One region of the Ochrobactrum sp. P6BSIII genome, then DNA from elsewhere that is predicted to be linked to it. Evidence: predicted binding sites of a transcription regulator. Region 1 holds the regulator's gene; the other holds the start of a gene.
The links. Region 1 encodes LexA, which represses DNA repair genes until DNA is damaged. Its sites were predicted from a motif close to TGTTCNNNNTGTGTTCNG; they were not measured.

Region 2: the regulator LexA is predicted to act here: its motif matches at 3,376-3,393, upstream of FHW00_RS10430 (glycosyl transferase).

What each region holds. Positions count from the first base shown of each region.
Region 1 is NZ_JACGXB010000020.1:8,984-16,149, forward strand. Features, by position in the region: gene FHW00_RS21395 (ComEC/Rec2 family competence protein) at 1-2,430, shown strand, start outside; gene lexA (transcriptional repressor LexA) at 2,532-3,260, opposite strand; gene FHW00_RS21405 (molybdopterin molybdotransferase MoeA) at 3,501-4,718, opposite strand; gene moaC (cyclic pyranopterin monophosphate synthase MoaC) at 4,755-5,240, opposite strand; gene trpC (indole-3-glycerol phosphate synthase TrpC) at 5,245-6,045, opposite strand; gene trpD (anthranilate phosphoribosyltransferase) at 6,062-7,081, opposite strand; gene FHW00_RS21425 (peptidyl-prolyl cis-trans isomerase) at 7,141-7,166, opposite strand, start outside.
Region 2 is NZ_JACGXB010000006.1:135,704-142,869, forward strand. Features, by position in the region: gene FHW00_RS10400 (S49 family peptidase) at 1-23, shown strand, start outside; gene FHW00_RS10405 (hypothetical protein) at 155-340, shown strand; gene FHW00_RS10410 (4-(cytidine 5'-diphospho)-2-C-methyl-D-erythritol kinase) at 370-1,263, shown strand; gene FHW00_RS10415 (hypothetical protein) at 1,666-1,905, shown strand; gene FHW00_RS10420 (hypothetical protein) at 2,098-2,328, shown strand; gene FHW00_RS10425 (hypothetical protein) at 2,515-2,745, shown strand; gene FHW00_RS10430 (glycosyl transferase) at 2,818-3,327, opposite strand; gene FHW00_RS10435 (PA0069 family radical SAM protein) at 3,512-4,684, shown strand; gene FHW00_RS10440 (ribonuclease HII) at 4,926-5,594, shown strand; gene FHW00_RS10445 (F0F1 ATP synthase subunit B) at 5,973-6,452, opposite strand; gene FHW00_RS10450 (F0F1 ATP synthase subunit B) at 6,463-7,080, opposite strand.

The DNA of each region.
Region 1 (7,166 bases):
ACAACCGCGCCTGCCGATCATGATGGCCAAAATCAGCCGCCTGACGTTCAACCAACCGGCTGGCGCGACACCGTTGCCGACATGGCGCGGAGAACTCCCGCTGCTTTCGCGGAAGCCATCCATCTCGAAACGGCGCGCGGAATTTTCTTTCTGCTGATTCCGATTTTCAGCGGATTGGGTGCGGTGATCTATTTCACTTTCTCCTTCGAACCTGATTGGACGCCCATTCTGGCCTTACTGGTCGGGCTGGTTATCATTCGCATACTGATGCGGAAGCACTTCTTTGCCGGGCAGGTGCTGACATTGGCAGTTGCTTTCCAGCTTGGTCTTGTGAGCGGCAAATGGGAAACCGTACGCATGGCAACGCCGATGCTCGGTTCCGATGTGTCGACGCGTGTCACTGGCCGGGTTGTTGCACTGGATGCACAGGATAATGGAAGCTGGCGTATCACACTGGATTTGCTGACAACAGAACGCCCGACACTGCGCTTTTCACCGACACGTATTCGCATCAATGCGCGAGATATACCGGCGGATACATCGATCGGTGGCGGATTGACCGGCTTTGCGCGGTTGCGGGTGCCGTCAGGCCCGGTGCGTCCGGGCAATTACGACTTTTCCTTCCATGCCTATTTCAACGGTATCGGAGCAAACGGGTTCTTTCTGGGAAATCCGAAGACGGCAAATGTTCCGCCACAGACAAGTCTGACGGCAGAAATCAGCGAATGGATTGCCTTGCTCCGCGTGCGCGTGTCGGAACGGGTCGAGGAGGTGATCGGCGGTGAAGATGGCAATGTCACCGCCGCATTGATCGCCGGTACGCGCGGTGGCATCAGCGAGGAGACCAATGAGGACCTTCGCAAGGCCGGTCTGGCGCATATTCTCTCAATATCAGGTCTGCACATGGCGCTGGCGGCGGGTGTCGTGATGTTTGCTCTCAGGTCTGCCTTTGCGCTCTTTCCAGCCTTCAGCGTCCGGCACCCGGTCAAGAAATATGCCGCTTTCCTGTCGTTGCTAAGCTGCACGTTCTATCTCGCCATGTCTGGTGCCGACGTTGCAGCCCAGCGCAGCTATGTGATGATCGCCGTCATGCTTAGCGCATTGCTGTTTGACCGCGCTGCACTCAGCATGCGCAATGTGGCAGTCGCCGGTGTGGTGACAATAGCAATCTCACCGCATGAAATACTCGGGCCGAGTTTCCAGATGTCCTATTCGGCAACGGCGGCGCTGATTGCTGGCTATGCGTGGTGGGGAGCGCGTAAAGCCAAAAAATTGCAGCATGTGGAGAGGCGTGCGGCTTCGCCAGCGGCCGGTTTGCCAATGAAGGTTGTTAAATCAGCTATTGCTGCTGCCGGGACATCGCTTGTGGCAGGAATTGCGAGCGGCATTTTCGCCGCCTATCATTTCAACAATACCGCACCGTTCGGGCTGATCGGCAATGTGCTGGCCGATCCGGTGATCGCCACACTGGTCATGCCTTTTTCCGTTCTGGGCCTCGTATTGATGCCACTTGGCCTAGATTGGCTGCCATTGACCATTGCCGGGTCTGGTATCTGGATTGTCCGCACCCTTGCGAGCATGATCGCGTCATGGTCGCCTGATGGCAATCCGGGAGCGATGCCGATAGCAGCGCTCGCATTCTGGACCATAGCGCTCGTGATCGCTGTATTGTTCACAACGCGATTCAAGATTCTGGCGTTACTATTTGTTTTGGCGGGATTTATTGCCTTCGTGCACGAGCCGTTTCCAGATGTTGTGATATCCGAAGATGCAAAGCTGGTTGGGGTTCGTCTGCCCGATGGGCGTTTTGCTGTGAACCGCGACAGGCCGTCAAAGTTCACAATAGACAACTGGAAAACAGCCTATCTCGCAACGCAATTCCTGATACCACAGCACGCAAAAGACAGGCTTCGCGGAATACCGACTGACGGCTTTATCTGCGAAGACGAATTATGCGCGATTACATTACGCGATGGGCGTGTACTGGCCTATACGGCTGATCCTGCCGTTCAGGACGTCGCTTGCGATGTCGGTGATATCGTTATCCTCGCGATAGCCGGGAAAATACCGGGATGTGCACATCAAAAGAGGCTCGTCATCAACCGCCGTGATCTGGCGTTGCGAGGCACAGTGGAGATGAGACTTGGCGACAAGAAAGACACGACCGGCAATTCTATCGTGGCTCTTGCTGGCGATCTGACGTCCGTAAACGACAGCACACCTCAGCGGCGCAATTTTACCGATCCGCGTTATGACGACAGGCTAGCTTTCGCCATCGATGAGCCACGGCGTCCGTGGCATCTGTTCCGGCTCTATTCGCGCGCGGCACGTGGCTTACCTGATCGGGAATATAAGAAGAAGCAGCCTACTCAAAAGGCAGAAACGCAATGCCTGGCCACTGACGATCAGGGGCCGGGCAGATGCGAATGATAATAGTGTTTTGAGCGCGTTGCAATTCAACTAGTCGGCGGTTCAAGCCGCATTTTGCGCATGTCCGTCCGAAAACGCGGTTCCATTTTCGGACCTAACGATCAGTACCGGCGGATCAATCCGACCAGCTTGCCCTGCACGCGAACGCGGTCTGGGCCGAAGATACGTGTTTCATAAGCTGGGTTTGCGGCTTCAAGCGCAATAGATGCGCCCTTGCGGCGGAACCGCTTCAAGGTTGCTTCTTCATCATCAACCAGTGCGACAACGATTTCACCCGGGTTGGCGATATCGCCGCGCTTGATGATGACTGTATCGCCATCGAAAATCCCGGCTTCGATCATCGAGTCGCCCTTGACCTCCAGCGCATAATGTTCGCCCGCACCAATCATCTCCGGGGGGAGGCTGAGCGAATGCGTCTGGCTTTGAATGGCTGAGATCGGCACACCGGCGGCGATGCGACCCATGACCGGTACCGATACGGTCGCCGAAACATCATCATTGGTCGCAACAGGTGCGGAGCGTAACGGCTGCACCGGTGCAGGAGGGGCCTTGCCCAGGCTGCCTTCGATGACGCTCGGCGCAAATTTCTTCTGCGCGTTCAGTCCCGGTGCAATCGAATCCGGCAGGCGAAGCACTTCCAGCGCACGTGCCCGGTTCGGCAGCCTGCGAATGAAGCCCCGTTCTTCCAGAGCGGTGATCAGCCGATGAATGCCCGACTTGGAAGCAAGGTCGAGCGCTTCCTTCATTTCGTCAAAAGATGGCGGAATACCTGTTTCTTTCAGACGATCATGAATGAACAGCAGAAGCTCGTGCTGCTTACGGGTCAACATGCGCGACACCCTCCGACCAGATAAGAATCGAGAAAAACAAAACCAGAACGAACACTATATGTTCCAGTCTTGTTCTGCAATGGTTTTAAAATGATTAACGGGCTGGCGGCTTGTTGCCGGAACGTTCACAGGGCCCCGTGACGGGCCGGTCCTTATCCAAGGAAGCGTTTTATTTTCAATCCATTGTGGCTTTTGCTTCGCGTTGTTTCGAGGCAGCAAAAGTGACCATTCTGGTGCTTTTTAACGTAGCATAAGCACGCGGCACGAACTGCCTGCATCTGCTGCCGGGGCATTTTCGTCACGAATGAGCAATGCATTGGAGCCGACGAGGGCTGTCAGCATGGACGAATCCTGTACTGGAAATGGTGTTGCCAGCAGCGTTCCATCGCTTTGCGATTCGACCGTGGCGCGTACAAAATCGCGCCGATGGTCATTGGCAGGCATCGCCTGACCGAGTTTCGCAGGGCGGATATCTGCCGTCAGATCGGTGCCTGCAAGTTTCGCGATCAGCGGGCGAAGAAAAACGAGGCTGCAAACGAGGCTTGAAACCGGGTTTCCGGGCAGGCCTATCACATGGACGGTGCTGCCGTCGACAGTCTTGCGCCCGTACATAAGTGGTTTTCCGGGACGCATGGCGATTTTCCAGAAACCGAGATCGACACCGCAATTGCGTAGAGCACTATGCATGTAATCGCGATCACCGACCGATGCGCCGCCAACGGTCACCAGAATATCGGTTCCACTGTTCAGAGCGCTGGCAATAGCCGATTCAATCTGTGTCGGATCGTCCGGAATGATGCCCATATCTTCGGAGTAGCCGCCAGCGCGGCGCACGATTTCGGCAATGCCCACACTGTTCGAAGCGACGATCTGGTCCGGTCCGGTCGTGGCTCCGGGCGGAACAAGTTCATCGCCGGTAGCCAATATGGAAATGCGCGGTTTGCGAAACACATCGAGCGATGGATTGCCGCTTGCAGCAGCCAGTGACAGGGCGGGTGCGTCCAGTTCGCGACCGACCGGTATGACGGTCTTGCCGGGAGCAAAATCGAGACCGGCCCGGCGGATATGCCGTCCGGGTTCGATGCCTTCCAGAATGGTCAGCTGATCGCCGGAACGTTCGGTATGTTCCTGAATGACAATCGTATCAGCGGCTTCAGGTATCGGCGCGCCGGTGAAAATGCGCACGGCCTGTCCGGGCAGCAGGGAGCCTTCGAAACGCTTGCCAGCAGCGGATTCACCGATAATGGTCAACTGAAGGGGATAGGCGATTTCTGCAGGCGCTATCAGCGCATAGCCATCCATGGCCGAGCAGTCGAAAGGTGGTTGCAGGAAACGGGCCTCGACGGCGCGGGCAACAACGCGCCCGCCAGCTTCATTCAGCGTAAGAGTTTCAAGGCCATGCGGTTCTGCGGAGGAGAGTATACGCGCCAGAGCATCTTCGACCGGGAGAAGGGACATCGTATTTCCTCTCGAACTCAGTTTTGTGAGGCCGCTTCAGACCTTCCAGTCGCCGGACTTGCCACCGCTCTTTTCCACAACGCGAATATTGCCGATTTCCATATGGCGATCGACAGCCTTGGCCATGTCATAGATCGTCAGGCACGTCACGGAAACGGCTGTGAGCGCTTCCATTTCAACGCCAGTGCGGCCGTTCAGTTTGGCAAGCGCACGCACGCGCAGACCGGGCAATGCGTGATCCGGGACTATATCCACCGCGACCTTGCTCAGCATGAGTGGATGGCAAAGCGGAATGAGGTCGGCGGTTCTTTTCGCAGCCATGATGCCTGCAAGACGCGCTGTGCCGATCACATCGCCCTTGGCTGCATCGCCCGCCAGAATGAGCGCCAGCGTTTCCGGTTTCATGGTCACGCTGCCTTCGGCAACGGCCTGCCGCTCCGTCTCATCCTTGGCGCCGACATCCACCATATTGGCAGCGCCGGTCTGGTCGAGATGGGTGAGCTTGGCCGCATCCGAGGTCATGACATTAAGCCTTGCCGGTCAGAAGCTCGCGCGTGGCGGCGGCAACATCGTCCTTGCGCATCAGGCTTTCGCCGATGAGGAACGTGCCGATGCCGGACTTTTCCAGACGCAGGCAATCGTCATGGGTGAAGATGCCGCTTTCGCCAACCAGCAGACGGTCGGCAGGGGCCGTTTTCGACAGGCGTTCGGAAACGGTCAGGCTGACTTCAAACGTGCGTAGGTTGCGATTGTTGACGCCCAGCAGACGCGAAGAAAGCTTGAGCGCACGTTCCATTTCGGCCTCGTCATGCACTTCGAGGAGCGCATCCATACCGAGTTCGAAAGCGGTTTCTTCCAGTGCCCTGGCCAGATCGTCATCGACGCTTGCGAGGATGATCAGAATGCAGTCCGCACCCCAGCTGCGCGCTTCATAGACCTGATAGGTGTCGAACAGGAAATCCTTGCGCAAAGCAGGCAGGCTGCATGCTTCTCGCGCTGCCATCAGGAATTCCGGCGCGCCCTGGAAGGATGGCGTATCGGTCAGAACTGAAAGGCAGGCAGCGCCACCGTCTTCATAGGCTTTTGCCAGTGCTGGCGGATTGAAATCCGGGCGGATCAAACCTTTGGAAGGGCTGGCCTTCTTGATTTCAGCGATCAGTGCAAACTGATCGGCTGCACGTTTCGCTTCAAGCGCCTTGAGAAAACCGCGTGGTGCGGCCTGATCCTTGGCGCGCGCCTTCAGGTCTTCAACCGTGTGACACGCCTTGGCAGCAGCGATTTCCTCGCGCTTATAGACTTCGATCTTACGGAGAATGTCGGTGGACATGATGCGCTTCCTCTCGTCAGACTGTCTTGTCGTTTGAGACAGCGATTACTTTTTGCAAAACGGCCAATGCCGCGCCGCTATCAATGGAATGGGCTGCCTGAGCGATGCCGTCCTTCAGATCCTCGGCCTTGCCTGCGATCACGAGCGCAGCGGCGGAGTTGAGAAGCACGATGTCGCGATAGGCGTTCTTGGCGCCTTCGAGAACGGCGATCAGCGCCTTGGCGTTCTCCGCAGCATCGCCACCTTTCAGCTCTTCCGGCTTGCAACGGCGTAAACCGACTTCCTCAGGCGTGATTGTGAACGTGCGGACAGTGCCGTTTTCAAGCGCCGCGATCTGCGTGGTGCCAGCGGTGGTCATCTCATCAAGGCCGTCGCCATAGACGACCCAGACGGCTTCCATGCCAAGCTCGTTGAGCACATGCGCCAGAGGCTCAACCCACTGGGCCGCAAATACGCCCAAAAGCTGGCGCTTCACGCTTGCCGGGTTGGCGAGCGGTCCAAGTATGTTGAAAATCGTGCGCGTTCCAAGCTCGACGCGGGAAGGGCCGACGTGGCGCATGGCGGAATGGTGCATCGGGGCGAACATGAAGCCGAGACCGGCTTCCCGGGCGCTACGGCCGATTGTTTCCGCATCGGCTTCGATATTGACGCCAAGTGCGGCAAGCGTGTCTGCAGCGCCGGAGCGCGAGGACAGGGCGCGGTTGCCGTGCTTCGCGACCGGTACGCCAGCGCCAGCCACGACGAAGGCCGAGCAGGACGAAACATTATAGGAACCGGACTGATCGCCGCCCGTGCCGACAATGTCGATGGCGTTTGAAGGGGCGACGACCGGCAGCATGCGCGACCGCATGGAAGCGACTGCGCCGACGATTTCCGGCACGGTTTCGCCACGCACGCGCAAAGCCATCAGAAAGCCGCCGATCTGCGAAGGCGTTGCCTGACCGGACATCATGATGTCGAACGCGGCCTTGGAATCCTCCTGCGACAGTGGTTCGCCGGAGGCCGCTTTCGCGATGTATGGTTTCAGATCAGCCATTTTCTTTCTGCCGCTTGTTTATGTGAATTCTCGCGTTAGGGAGCTGTGCTCAGCAGAACCTAGAATGCGAGAGCATTGTTGATGA
Region 2 (7,166 bases), on a different contig from region 1:
TTTGGGGCCGCTATGGCCTTTGAATTATTGGGCTTCCCCATGATAAGATGTCAGAAATGACAGGGCGCAATCAGGGCGCGCCCGCACACACACATCATGCGCATAAGCCGGGGCAGACCTTGCGGGCCAATGCGCGAGCCGAAGGGACTTGGCCATGCCACAGCTCATTTTTCTGCTGCTGATCGCCATCGCCGCGTGGTATGGCTACCGCTCGTTCAAGCGCGAGGCTACTCGTGTTTCGCAGCGGGTCCGTCAGGCCGAGAAGGAAGCGAAGAACCGTGCAAATGGCACGCTGGTGCAGGACCCGAAGACCGGCGAATATTACGTCAAGAAAGACTGATCCGCTTAACCTCGATGACCGACACTCTGTTGCGCGCCCGGCCCGCCGCCAGCCGGTCTGTTACCCGTCTTGCCCCGGCGAAAATCAACCTCGCACTGCACGTCACCGGGCGGCGCGACGACGGCTATCACCTGCTCGACATGCTGGTGGCCTTTGCACGCTTTGGCGACACGATTACGGTTGCTGACGCTCCGGAAGACCAGTTTACGGTCAGCGGGCCTTTCGCCGTTTCTGTCCCGCTGGATGGCGGCAATCTGGTGATCAAGGCGCGCGATGCGTTGCGGGCGCATGCCGGAGGCAATCTGCCGCCCGTTGCCATTCACCTTGAGAAAAACCTGCCCATTGCATCGGGCATTGGCGGCGGCTCCAGCGATGCGGCGGCAACCTTGCTTGCCCTCGATACGCTGTGGGGGCTGAATTGCGACTTCGACACGCTGGCAGCACTCGGTCTGGCGCTTGGCGCTGATTTGCCCATGTGCCTGCATGGTGCGGCGCATGGAACACCGCTGACCGCGCGCGGCATCGGTGAAGACCTCGCCCCTGTCACCGGCCTTCCGGCCCTGCCGCTTCTGCTCGTCAATGACGGCACAGCGCTTGCCACGCCCGACGTGTTCCGCGCTCTCGACAAGCGGGACAATCCTGCCTTGTTGCCACCCGACCAAAGCGAACTCGCCGCGCTCTGCCATTATCTTGGCACCACCCGCAACGATCTTCTGTCGCCAGCACTTGGCCTTGCGCCGCAGATCGGTGACAAGCTTGCTTTGCTCCGCGCCAGCGATGCGCTTTACGCCCAGATGTCGGGTTCCGGCGCGACCTGCTTTGCGATCTTCGCCAACGATGCCGCCTTGCAGACAGCCGCTGCCCGCATGCGCGCCGAAAAGCCGGACTGGTTTGTCATCGCGACCGGCACAACCGCCTCGTAGAAACTGACAACCTTATCACGCCTGTCGTGATTCACTCTGATTCTCAGCAACGCGATGCATGCGGACCGCTTGTAGAAATCCATTCCCCCTCGATAGTCGATAACATCCTATTCAGAAGCTAGCTACTGTTCACATTGATTGGACAATAAACACGTACACTCTGTTCGCGATTTATGAACAAAAAATGCCATATAACGGACATGTGAATGCTGGTATATCAATCAACCTATTGAATTTGATGGATTATTTTTCTTATTTCTAATTGTTTCCAAATATTAACGAGCACGAATGTGTGATTAATAAAACATTTTCGTGACTGGAACTTTTCCCCACTGTCACCCATTTCAGGTGCATCGGAACGACGAAAAAGAAACGCCGCTCCAGTTTCCAAGGAGATAGGAAATGAAAAAGATTGTTCTTGCTGCCGCTGCCCTCGCTCTAAGCGCCGGCGCTGCCTTCGCTGAAAACCCATATGTTGGCGAACCTGACAACCTCTATGCAAACGACCGCACCCCGGTTGCTGCACAGACCGTTGACCGCACCGCAACCGCTGCGATCAGCACTGCTCACAAGGGCATGGTTTCTCAGGATGGTTCTGCAAACCGCTTTGGCGACGCTTCGCCTTCGAGCTTTGAGAACTAAGTTAGCCTGACCACATAATGGGCGTCGCGCAGCAATGCCGCTGACGCCCACATGGCCGGAACCCTCCCAAGCAATCCCGGCCCTCCGTTAATTTCCCCTCCCCTATGGATGGCATACAGGCCACCAGGGACGCCCCGAACAGGCCCTATTGACCGGGTGTCGTTCGCGCGGCAATTCAAAAGGAATACCAAAATGAACAAGCTCATTCTTGCTGCCGCTGCCCTTGCTCTTTCCGCTGGCGCTGCTTTTGCTGAAAACCCACATGTTGGCGAACCTGCTGATCTTTATGCAAACGACCGCACGCCGGTTGCTTCGCAGACCGTTGATCGCACCGCAACCGCCACGATCAACACGGGCTCCGCTTATCAGGATGGTTCTGCAAACCGTTTCGGCGATGCTTCGCCTTCGAGCTACCAGAACTAATCCAGCCTGACCGCATAACGGGCGTCGCGCAGAAACGCTGCTGACGCCCGCGCCGGGCCTCAATCACAAACCCGGCTCCCAACAGTTATCTCCCCGAAGGATGGTGCCTTAGCCACCCGGGTGCCCTCACTTGCTCCCGATTGGTTCGGGCGCCATCCGAAGGGCGATCTTTAAAGGAATTTGAAAATGAAAAAGTTTGCTCTTGCTGCCGTTGCCGTTGCTCTTAGCGCCGGTGCTGCTTTTGCTGAAAACCCGCATGTAGGCGAGCCTGCTGATCTCTATGCAAACGACCGCACGCCGGTTGCTTCGCAGACCGTTGATCACACCGCAACCGCCACGATCAACACGGGTTCGACGTATCAGGACGGTTCTGCTCATCGCTTTGGCGATGCTTCGCCTTCGAGCTACCAGAACTAATCAGGATATCGGCGAAAGCTGCTATCTCACGAAAAGGCGAAGCTTCGGCTTCGCCTTTTTCTATTTCAAGCTTCAATCCCGTTCCGGCGGATAGATGCCATGCTTGAGGCGCACCGGCTTCAACTGGCGCGGCAACTGCGCGAAGGCCATGCCGTCGAGAAGCAGCGGCTTGATCGTCTCCAGCCGAACCAGAAGCCCGGCATCAAGCGTCGCTCCACCGCCAAACAATGCAGCCTTCAGACCGCCCAACCTGCCGTCTCCGGCAGGTGTAAACCGTGCCGGACCGCCTTCGCCTTCCATATGGCGACGAACGACTTCTTCCCAGCCTTCCTGCGGGATGGCGCCCGGAGCGAGAACCAGAACCCATGGCGTGCGGATTTCGCTGAGAGTCGCTTCCATATCGGTGCCATCGCTGAACGAGCATCCCGCGCCAATCGCAACCAATGCGGTTTCGTCCGAAGATCCTTCATCGATCACCAGAACACGCCGCACCAGCCCCTCCACCACTGCGGGCACGAGCGCCGACAGTGTATGCGCCAGAGGCTTTTCGGAATTCAGTGTTTCAATGATCACAGACAGCATGGGCGCTTCATATATCAACACGGCGTGAACGGAAAGTGGAACGCAGTATGTTCTTGCTTTGTTCTTATTCTTCGGATAGGAATAGATTCATCAGACAGAGTCGGACAATTACCAGAAGCATTGCCGCATGCAAGCCGTCAGACGCTTGGGCGGATATGCTTTGAAGCTCCGCAGGGAGATGAAGATGGCAGCGATCCAGCACGCAGATATCATCAAGCAGGCCGATATAGCCGCATTTGGCAATGGCCGTGCGGAGCACGCCAATGCGCTTGTCGGCGAAGCGGGAATGCGCATCGATCACAGCCGGCGGCGCGGGCGTGGCGCGGGCATCAATCCGACAGGACGTTTCGAGCCGACCACGCGTCAGGATTTCGACGATGGCTGGACAACGCTTGAGGAACTGCCTGCTTTCAACACCGATGTTCAGGTGGAAAAGCCGCGCACGATCATTACCCGCAACGATTCACCTGACATCAGTTTCGACCGTTCGATCAATCCCTATCGCGGTTGCGAGCATGGCTGCATCTATTGTTTTGCCCGCCCGACCCACAGCTATATGGGCCTGTCTGCCGGTCTCGATTTTGAATCTCGTTTGTTCGCCAAGCCGGATGCTCCGCGCCTTCTTGAGCGCGAACTGGCCAAGGCAGGCTATCAGCCGAAAACCATCGCCATTGGCACCAATACCGATCCGTACCAGCCGATCGAAAAGAAATGGCGCATCATGCGCGAAATTCTCGAAGTGCTGGAAGCGGCCAACCACCCGGTCGGCATTGTGACCAAGTCAGCCCTTGTGGTTCGCGATATCGATATATTGAGCCGCATGGCTGAAAAAGGTCTCGCCAAGGTCGCTCTTTCGGTGACGACGCTGGATGCTCATCTTGCGCGCACGATGGAGCCACGAGCTTCCACGCCTAGCCAGCGCCTGCAAGCAATCCGCAAGCTGACCGATGCGGGCATTCCGGCTTCGGTGATGATGGGCCCGGTTATTCCAGGCATCAACGACCACGAGATCGAACGCATCCTCGATGCAGCTTATGCGCAAGGTGCGCGCGAGGCTGGCTATGTGCTGCTGCGCCTGCCGCTGGAAGTAGCGCCCCTTTTCAAGGACTGGCTGCTGCGCAATTATCCTGACCGCTACCGGCATGTGATGTCGCTGGTGCGCTCCATGCGGGACGGCAAGGATTACGATGCCGAATGGAGCAAACGGATGCGCGGCACTGGCCCTTACGCCTGGCAGATTGGCCGCCGGTTCGAGATCGCCGCCCGCAAGCTCGGCTTCAACACACAGCGCAAACACCTCCGCACCGATCTGTTCGAACCCGTCCAGAAAGGCGGCAAGCAGCTGTCGCTGTTTTGAAACCACGCAACATGCGGGCTAAAGCGCAATTGAACCAGAGTAAAACACGGAGATCGTTAAAATTATGCTTTCTATAAAAAGGACTTAGAGCACCGATCAGACCCTGTTGGATCGAGACGCAACCGAAATCCAAATCGGCTTCCGCCTGTCCCCCTCAGGCGGATAAGGTCCTGCTTCCCGCCACCATTCCTCTTGGCAGGACCTTGCGGAGAATCGGAGGCAATGCGAACATCGCCACCTTATGAAACGCACGGCTTCTGATTCTCCCCTTCTCTTCGATATTCCGCTGGCGCCTGACTTCTCTGAAGAAGCGAAGCTTCTTGCGCGCGGGCTTCGCCATATAGTCGGCATCGATGAAGCAGGACGCGGGCCCTTGGCTGGGCCGGTCGTTGCAGCGGCGGTCCTGCTGGATGCGAACGACCTGCCGGAGGGGCTGGACGATTCCAAGCGTCTTAATGCCGCCAAGCGCAATGCTCTCTATGAGACCATTCTGGCCAAGGCCGTCAGCATTTCTGTCGCCAGCCTCAGCGCACGCAGTATAGACGCGACGGATATTCGCAAGGCCGCACTGGAAGCCATGCGTCGCGCTGTGCACGGTCTCGTCTTGCAGCCGTGTCATGCACTCGTTGATGGCCGCGATGTACCGCCCGGCCTTCCTTGCCCCGGTTCTGCCCTTGTAAAAGGCGATCAACGCTCCGTGTCGATTGCGGCGGCCTCCATTGTCGCGAAAGTGACACGGGATCGCATGATGGAGCGCGCAGGTAGCGTCCACTCCGTTTACGGCATGGAAGTGCATGCGGGCTATGGAACGGCCAGACACCGCGCTGCCATCGAAAGTGATGGTCCCGTACCTGGCCTGCACCGGTACACTTTCGCGCCAATCAAGGGACGGTTTGAACCTCGCCGCTGAGCCGTATTAAAGACGACTGCACCAAGCACCGTATCCTTTGGTAATGTTCGGCATGCCCGCATCATTGACTAGACATTGATCTGTGCTGAAACAGGGTCGGTTTCCATTCGGTAGAATGAACTCTCGGACGTGCTCCATCGCATCTGCGCACGAACCTGCCTGCTCCGACCCACCACTCGGCGCGCGGTGGTCCACACGCGCAGCCTTAGAGCGGTTTTAGTGAAGGTTGGATGCGTGACCGCTCAACTTTTTTACGTGCGGATTATCTAATCCTGCTGAGGCGCTTTGCACGCTTCGAGACGTGCTCCAAAACTCTTCTCAAAACAAAAATGCCGCCCTTTCAGGCGGCATCTCAAAACTCTAAAGATCGCGAGAACCTTAGTTCATGTTCGACTTGACCTGAACCAGTGCGTCCTTGAACAAACCGCCGGAGACCTTCGTGTCAACCTTGTCAGCGACAAGCTTGCCAGCGGCAGCAACGGCGAGATCCACTGCCGAAGCGCGGACTGCATTGATAGCGTCGACTTCAGCGGTTGCAATCTTCTGTTCGGCCAGCTTGTTACGGCGGGCCACATATTCTTCAGTCGCACGCTTGGCATCTTCGAGAAGAGCCTTGGCTTCGCGTTCGGCAGCAGCGACGATATCGCCGGCTTCCTTTTCGGCTTCCTTACGCTTGCGATGATATTCAGCCAGAAGCTGTTGTGCTTCTTCGCGCAGCGTACGGGCTTCTTCCAGTTCCTTCTTGATATGTTCGGCGCGCTCATCGAGCGAACGGCCGACCATAGCCGGAACTTTCAGATAGGCGAGGATCGCCAGGAAGATGATGAGGCCAACAAGTGCCCAAAATGTAGCGTCCATTGACCTCTCCTTAGGCGTTCGCGGCCTTGACAGCGGCTGTTACCGAAGCCTTGTCGGCCTTGGTGCCCAGAAGCTGTTCGACGATTTCAGCCGTGGTTTCCTCGGCGATGGTGCCGACGTCGCTCATTGCCTTGGCCTTGATCGCAGCGATGCGGTCTTCGGCTTCCTTGAGCTTGCTTTCCAGAGTGGCTTCAGCAGTAGCGCGATCGGCGTCTGCTTCGCCCTTGCCCTTTTCGCGAGCGGCTTCAGCAATCGAAGCAGCCTTGGTGCGGGCCTGGGCCAATTCCTGCTCATAAGCAACGATGGCGTTATCGGCATCCTGCTTGAGACGGGCAGCCTGCTCGAGATCCTGAGCAATGCGGTCACGACGGGTCTCGATCACGCCGCCGATGCGCGGCAGAACCACGCGGGACATGAACAGATAGAAAAGACCGAACGTGATCGCCAGCCACAGAACCTGTGAGGCGTAATGGGTGGAATCGAACGGAGGGAATACGCCGCTGCCGTGTCCGGCATCGTGCGCGACCCCGGTTTCGGTGTGCACAGCATCGGCTGCGCCGTGCTCGCCAGCAGCTGGTGCCGGTTGCGATTCGGTGGCGGTTTGGGCAAACGCCGTGGACACGAACATCCAGATTTCCCCTTAAATCCAGCATGACCTGATCCGAAAACCGGTTCCCGTCTTCCGGGATCATGCCTACTCAGACGTCATATGCA